DNA from 2 places in the Nocardia sp. NPDC056564 genome. Region 2 is predicted to be linked to the other one. Evidence: riboswitches for the same ligand, from Rfam matches in the RefSeq annotation. Region 2 holds a riboswitch; the other holds the start of a gene.

Region 1 (3,767 bases), on a different contig from region 2:
CGCGAGCCGGACGGCATGCGCACGCCGACCCGGTCGCCCGGCCGCACGCCCGCGTTGGCCAGCCGGGCCATGGTCTTCTCGATCTCGACGACGAGTTCGAGATAGCTGAGCACCACCTGGCCGTCGTCGATGGCGGGGGCATCGGGGTGGGTCAGTGCGGTCGCGGTCAGGATGTCGACGAGGGTCCGGGCCGGTGGCGTGTGCGCGGTCCGGAGCAGGGGATCGACCTTCGCATCAACCTGTGGTTGGAGCATGACGCCCTGCCCACCTCCCATTCGACCTGCCTCGCACTTCCCTGATGGTGTTTGTGTCATAGCTGGGTTACCAGTTGGCAAACACTGTGGTGACCAGTTGTCCACGGTACTCGGGGTTGTCGACGTTTGTTGTTCACCGCCGTGGTTGCCTACTGCTCGACGGCGGGCGGGGTTGTTGCAGGTCGTGGCGATTTCTGCCGGGAGCGCCGAAGCAATGCCTGGTGGACGGGTCGCGCGGTGGGTTCGCCGGATAGTCGCTGCGCCGGTCCGCTCAGTCCGGTGGTATTGCCCACATCGGCTTGGTGATCTTGCAGCTCAGCGGGTTTCGGGGCGGCTCGGGTCAGGCCGCGGAGGCGGCGGTGCCGAGGCCGAGGGTGGCCAGGATGGCCGCGCTGACCTGTTCGAGCCGATCCCGGAGCTTGGGGCGGCGCAGCAGCGCGACCGCGCGGGAGGCCGCCAGGGCCAGGAGCACCATCGCTACCGCGGCGATCGACGATTCGACGGCGCCGAGCGCGAGTGTGTTGGCGAAGGTGACCTCGGTCAGGAACTGGGGGAGCACGGCGAGGTAGAACAGGCCGACCTTCGGGTTGAACATGCACGAGACGACGCCCGCGGTGAACGCCGAGCGAACCGAGGCGCGGGTGCCGCGCGCGGTGGCCGGCAGGTCCTCGGCGGCACCGGATCCGCCGGCCGCCCGGCGCTGCCGCCGCTGGTCGAGCAGCGCGCGAATGCCCAAGTACACCAGGTAGATTCCGCCGATCAGCTTGAGCGTGCGGTACGCGGTGGCGGACTGCTCCAGCAGCGCGGCGACGCCCGCCGCGACCACCACCGCCCACAGGATCCCGCCCAGCGCCGACCCGATCGCGGCGGCGATCCCCGGTCGCGCGTCCACCAGCGAGAAGCGCAGCACCAGGAACGAATCCGGCCCCGGCGTGAGCGCCAGCAGCACGCACAGGCCGATGAAGCTGATCAGCAGCGAAAGTGACACCTCATGATGTGAACCCAGAACGGCGTGATTGGCAACGCTTTATCGCCTGCCGACACACGCGACGAGATCATGGTTGACAGCGCGGGGGGCCGTCTGCCAATCTCGGATCAGGTCATGAGTACCAGCGTTCAGCCCCGGCTTGCTGGTCGGCAACCCTCCTCCGCGGTGGGGTGCTCCGGGTGACGACCAGGCCGACGCCCGACCGGGTGCGGCAAGCGCGGACTCGACGAATCTCCTGATCACGAGTCCCAGAGCCGACGGGAATTCGTGATGACCGCTGTTGTGACCAAGGACTGTGCCCCCCTCGCCCGGGTTTCCGGTGACGACCTCCAGGTGCCGCTGGTCCAGGGTGGGACGACCACCTACGCCAACTTCGACTACGCCGCGAGCGCGCCGGCCTTGGCGCAGGTCACCGATCGGATCCAGCAGCTGCTGCCGTTCTACGCGAGCGTGCACCGCGGCGCGGGCTACGCCTCGCGGATCTCCACCGAGTGCTACGAGGCCGCCCGCGGTTCGGTCTCGCGCTTCCTGGACGCGGCCGACGACCAAGTCGTCGTGTTCACCCGCAACACCACCGACTCGCTGAACCTGCTCGCCTCCTGCGTGCCCGGCGACACCGTGGTGCTCGACATCGAGCATCACGCCAACTTCCTGCCCTGGACCAGGCATGGCCGCCGCGTCGTGCAGGCCGCGGCGACCGTCGAGGAGACCATCGGGCGGCTGGTCGCCGAGCTGTGCAGCAAGCCCGCCGCGCTGCTCGCGGTGACCGGCGCGTCCAATGTCACCGGCGAGGTGCTGCCGCTCGAGCGGCTGGCCACGATCGCGCACCAGTGCGGCGCCCGCATCCTGGTGGACGCGGCCCAGCTCGCACCGCACCGGCGAATCAGCCTGCGCGACACCGGCATCGACTACCTCGCGTTCTCCGGGCACAAGCTGTACGCGCCGTTCGGCGCCGGCGTGCTGGTCGGCCGACGCGACTGGCTCGACCGCGCGGAGCCCTACCTGGCCGGCGGCGGCGCGGTCCGCGAGGTCAGCACCACCGGCGCCGAGTGGGCGCCCGCGCCGCAGCGGCACGAGGGTGGTTCGCCCAACGTGCTCGGCGCCGCCGCGCTGGCCGCCGCCTGTGACGCGCTCTGTGCGATCGATGCGGAAACCCTCGCCGCCACCGAACATCAGCTCGCCGATCGACTCCGCGCCGGCCTCGCCGCCATCCCCGGCGTCAACCTGCTGCGCATCTGGACCGACGCCCCCGACACCGTCGGCATCGTCGCCTTCACCCTGGACGGTTTCGTCCCCGGCCACGTCGCCGCCTACCTCTCCGCCGAACACGGCATCGGCGTCCGCGACGGCCGCTTCTGCGCCCACCCCCTGCTCGCCCGCCTGGATCTCGACGGCGCCCTGCGCGCCAGCATCGGCCTCGGCACCACCCCCGCCGACGTGGACCGCCTCGTCCAAGCCATCGCCACCCTCGTCCACACCGGCCCCGCCTGGAACTACGCCACCACCCACGGCCTCTGGAACCCCACCCCCGAAACCCGCCCCTTCACCTCCGAAGCCCCCACCGGCGCCGCCCCCTGCCTGATCGGCTAGTCCCGCCGGCAGTCGGCGCCGCGGCTCAGTCGCCGAGTTTGGTGGGGCGGTGGTAGCGGCCGTTGTAGTAGAGGAGGGGGGCGGCGGCGGGGGTTTCGTTGGTGTTGTCGTGGACTCGGGTTACCAGGCCTACGACGAGGGTGTGGTCGCCGAGGGGGATCAGTTGGTGGATGGTGGCGCGGAGCCAGATGGGGGTGCCGTGCAGGACCGGCTCGCCGGTGTCGAGAGTGGTCCAGAGGGAGCGGTCGGCGAACCGGTCGGCGGCGGTGCGGGCGAAGCGCTGGGCCAGGTGGTGCTGGTGTTCGCCGAGGAAGTGGATGACCACGGAGTCGGCGTCCAGGAGTGCGGTGAGGCTGGACGAGGTGTGCGCGATATTGAACGAGACCAGCGGCGGGGCCAGCGACAGGGACGCGAACGAGGTCGCGGTGAAACCGATCGGGCCGTTCGGTGAGTTCAGCGTGACGACGGTGACGCCGGCCGGGTAGTGGCGCATGGACGCGCGGAATTGCTCGGCGGTGATCCCGCTCAGATCATCGGGGATCTGGAAATCCGTGGCGGGCCGTTCTGCTTCGGTCACCAGCCCAAACCTACGCTTGGTTTCGGGTCGGCGGGCCATCGCGTCCGGCGGCGATCTCGGCTCGGCGGAAAGTTTTCGCTGCTCAACGAATCTTCGTGCGGGCAGGCAGTGATTCAGTCGACGTCGATCGGCAGGCCGGCCGTGATCCGGACCAACTCGGTGAACGAGGTGCGGAAGACCGTGTTCGGATGCCCGCCCGCGGCCCAGACCTCGCGATGGTTCGACAGCGCGGTGTCCACCCAGGTGGGCAGGTTGGTGGGGTGGCCGACCGGGGCCACGCCGCCGAGCGGTTGGCCGGTGACCTCGCGGATCATGTCCGCGGGGGCGTGGGAGAGGATGCCTTCGAGGCGTTTGCCGG
Region 2 (3,767 bases):
ACCCTGCCGACCGACCTGATGGGCGCCGACCCGGTGGTCGCGGCCTCGGCCACGGTGGAGGCGTTCGTCGGTGTGGCACTGGAGAATCCGACCCGCTGGCGGCTGATCCTGGCCGGACCGGGCAACGCACCCGACGAATACCGGGAGGCGCTGCGCAATTCGCGCGCGGGCATCTTCGATCAGGCCGAAGCGCTGGTCCGCATCGGCACCGCGCTCGAACCCCGATGGGCCGGAGTGGATTCCGCGCTGCTCACCAACTCGCTGCTCCAGGTCGCCGAGATGCTCGGCCGGCTGGCGGTCAGCGAGCCCGACGAATACCCGCGCGAACGGCTCGAGGGCTTCGTCCACGCGATCGTCGGCCTACTGGTCGGCGCGCCACCGAAAGACGCAGGCGCATAACGTTTCCGAGCGCCCGAGCCGAATTCAGCCGTTGGGCCGACGGTGCTGCTGGGCCAGCCGCATCGTTTCGGTCAGCAGCTTCGACACCGCGGCGGCCTCGGTGAGAAACCCGTCGTGCCCGTCCCGCGAGTGCACGACCTCCAGCCCGTCGCACCCCGGCAGTCCTTCGGCGAGTTCCTGCTGCGTGCGCAGCGGATACAGCCGATCGGAGTCGACCCCGCCGACCACGCACGGCACCGGCGTGGCGGCCAGCGCCGCCCGCACCCCGCCGCGCCCACGGCCGATGTCATGCCGGTTCATCGCCTCGGTCAGCAGCACGTAGGTGCCGGGATCGAAGCGCCCGCACAGCTTGTCGGCCTGATGGTCCAGGTAGCTCTGCACCGCGTACCGGCCGCCGCGCCACGGATCCTCGGCGCCCTGCGCGCCGTTCTCGAACCGGTGATCCAGCTCGTCCTCGGTGCGGTAGGTCAGGTGCGCGATCCGCCGGGCGATGCCCATGCCGGTCATCGGCGCGCGGTCGGTGTCGTGATAGTCGCCGCCCTGCCAGTCCGGGTCGGCCTTGATCGCCGCGATCTGGGTGGTCTGGGTGCCGATCTGGTCGGCGGTGGCACGCGCGCCGACGGCCAGCACCAGCGCGGAGCCGACCCGGTCCGGCGCGCCGACCATCCACTCCAGCACCCGCATGCCGCCCATCGACCCGCCGACCACGGCGGCCAGCCGCTCGATGCCGAGCCGGTCCAGCAGGGCCGCCTCGGCCGCCACCTGGTCGCGGATGGAGATCTCCGGAAACCGCGAGCCCCAAGGCTTTCCGTCCGGCGCCAGGGTCGACGGTCCGGTGCTGCCCTGGCAGCCGCCGAGCACGTTCGTCGCGATCACACACCACTCGTCGGTGTCGAGCGGACAGCCTGGCCCGACCATCCCGTCCCACCAGCCGGGCAGCGGGTGGATGTCGTCGGGGTGGCCGACCACATGCGAGTCGCCGGTCAGCGCGTGCTCGACCAGCACCACGTTGTCCAGCGTGGGGGACAGCTCGCCCCAGCGCTGCACGGCGAGGTGCACCTGCGGGATGACCGCGCCGCTCTCCAGCTTGACGTCGCCGATGGCGATGATGCCGAGCCGCCCGTCCGGGGGTGGCAGGGCCACCCCGGACGAACGGGCGAAACTCGGTTCGGTACTGGAGGTCACGTCGCCGCCGCCGCGAAACCGGCACGCAGATCGCTCAGGATGTCCTCGATTCCCTCGATGCCCACCGCCAAGCGGACCAGACCCGGAGTGACGCCGGCGAGCAGTTGCTCTTCGGGTGTCAGCTGTGAGTGTGTGGTCGACGCGGGGTGAATCACGAGGGAGCGCACATCTCCGATGTTAGCCACATGGCTGTGCAGGGCTAATCCGTCCACGAACTTCTTGCCCGCATCGACACCGCCGCGCAGCTCGAAGGCGACGATCGCGCCCGGCCCCTTCGGCGCCAGCTGCTGCGCGCGCTCGTACCACGGCGAATCCGGCAGGCCGGCGTAGATCACCTTGGTGACGTCCGGCTGCTCGGTCAGGAATTCGGCCACCGCCTTGGCGTTGGCCACGTGCCGCTCGACCCGCAGGCTCAGCGTCTCGATGCCCTGGCTGATCAGGAACGCGTTGAACGGCGAGATGGCCGAACCGAGGTCGCGCAGCAACTGCACGCGCGCCTTGAGTGCGAAGGCGGGCGCGCCGAGATCGGCGAACACCGCGCCGTGGTAGCTCGGGTCCGGTGTGGTGAAGCCGGGGAAGCGGGGCAGGCCCTGCGCGTCGGTCACCGTCCAGTCGAAGTTGCCGCCGTCGACGATCACCCCGGCCACCGCCGAGCCGTGCCCGCCGAGGTACTTGGTCGCCGAGTGCACGACGATGTCGGCGCCGTGCGCCAGCGGCTGGATCAGGTACGGGGTGGCCACCGTGTTGTCCACGATGAGCGGCAGCCCGGCGTCGTGCGCGATCGCGGAGATGCCGGGGATGTCGAAGATCGCGCTGCTCGGGTTGGCGATGGTCTCGCCGTAGAACGCCTTGGTGTTCGGGCGGATCGCGGCCCGCCACTGATCCAGGTCGTCGGGATCGTCGACGAAGGACACCTCGATGCCGAGCTTGGGCAACGAGTAGTGGAAGAGGTTGTAGGTGCCGCCGTAGAGGTGCGGGCTGGACACGATGTGGTCGCCCGCGGACGCCAGGTTCAGGATCGCGAAGGTCTCCGCGGCCTGACCGGAGGCCAGCAGCAGGGCCGCGACACCGCCCTCGAGCGCGGCGACGCGCTGCTCGACCACGTCCTGGGTGGGGTTCATGATCCGGGTGTAGATGTTGCCCGGCTCGGCGAGCCCGAACAGCGCTGCGGCGTGGTCGGTGTCGCGGAAGGCGTACGAGGTGGTCTGGTAGATGGGCAGGGCCCGGGCGCCGGTGGCGCCGTCGGGGGCCTGCCCCGCGTGCACCTGCTTGGTCTCGAAGGACCACTGCGCGGTGGGATCGACGTCGGCCGCGGGCACGGTGGAATCACTCATGAGCTTTGCTCCAAAGAAAAGGGTTGTTCGCCAGAACTACGGGGGTTATCGGGATTTGGGCGAAGTACAACAACACATTTCGGGAACCTCCTGAAAGCGCGCTTGCTCTCGACCTTCGAGAGCCCGGTCATCACCCGGAGCACCCCACCGCTGCTGGAGGGTTGCCGTCCAGCAAGCCGGGGCTTCGCGCTGGCACTCATGACCTCAGGGAATCATAACCGGCCGCCCCGCAGCGGCCGAAACCTATCCGCGAACTCAGCCGGAAGTGCTGGTCCGCGCGCCGCCGCAGACCCGGATGAACTCGTCGTACGCCGCGCAGAACGAGTTGCGCCCCGCGGTCGCGGCATCGTGCAGATCGTCGTGGTCGAACATGCTCTCGCCGCACTCCATCGCGAGGTGACCGATGAGCTGCCAGGTGCCGAGGATCAGCCGCACCGGCAGCGCGCAGGGCGTGGTGCCGAGTCGTTCGGCGACCACCGCGGCGATGGCGATGTTCTTGTTGTCCGCGTGCTCGATGCTGCGCGCGCTGACCGCGGGGCTGCTGCGCACGATCCGCTGCATCTGCTGGAACTGCCGGAACGAGACCGGCCCGCCGCCGGGTTCGCTGACGGCTCGGTCGATCACCCGCAGGAACGCCGTACGTAGCGATTCCAGCTCGTTGCCGCCGGCCGGTAGTTCGCGCAGCGTCTGCGCCACGGCCTGGCCGAAGTCCTGCACCGGCCCGAGCACGATGTCCTCTTTGCTGTCGAAGTACCGGTTGATCGTGCGCGGCGAGACGTCCGCGGCGTTGGCGATCTGCTCGACCGTCGTCGCGTCGAAACCCTGTGTGTCGCACAGGTTCAGCCCGAC

What was found. A riboswitch is a leader RNA that binds a small molecule or an ion and turns the genes downstream of it on or off. The one in region 2 is predicted to bind S-adenosylmethionine.
Region 1: another riboswitch for S-adenosylmethionine. It lies ahead of ACFQ9K_RS33730 (aminotransferase class V-fold PLP-dependent enzyme); the one in region 2 lies ahead of ACFQ9K_RS39715 (bifunctional o-acetylhomoserine/o-acetylserine sulfhydrylase).

The regions. Positions count from the first base shown of each region.
Region 1 is NZ_JBHTUR010000018.1:26,801-30,567, reverse strand. Features, by position in the region: gene ACFQ9K_RS33740 (Pls/PosA family non-ribosomal peptide synthetase) at 1-254, opposite strand, end outside; gene ACFQ9K_RS33735 (LysE family translocator) at 595-1,242, opposite strand; SAM riboswitch class IV at 1,353-1,466, shown strand; gene ACFQ9K_RS33730 (aminotransferase class V-fold PLP-dependent enzyme) at 1,513-2,832, shown strand; gene ACFQ9K_RS33725 (flavin reductase family protein) at 2,858-3,409, opposite strand; gene ACFQ9K_RS33720 (YbaK/EbsC family protein) at 3,523-3,767, opposite strand, start outside.
Region 2 is NZ_JBHTUR010000025.1:79,050-82,816, reverse strand. Features, by position in the region: gene ACFQ9K_RS39725 (TetR/AcrR family transcriptional regulator) at 1-399, shown strand, start outside; gene ACFQ9K_RS39720 (homoserine O-acetyltransferase) at 424-1,542, opposite strand; gene ACFQ9K_RS39715 (bifunctional o-acetylhomoserine/o-acetylserine sulfhydrylase) at 1,581-2,918, opposite strand; SAM riboswitch class IV at 3,012-3,122, opposite strand; gene ACFQ9K_RS39710 (TetR/AcrR family transcriptional regulator) at 3,174-3,767, opposite strand, start outside.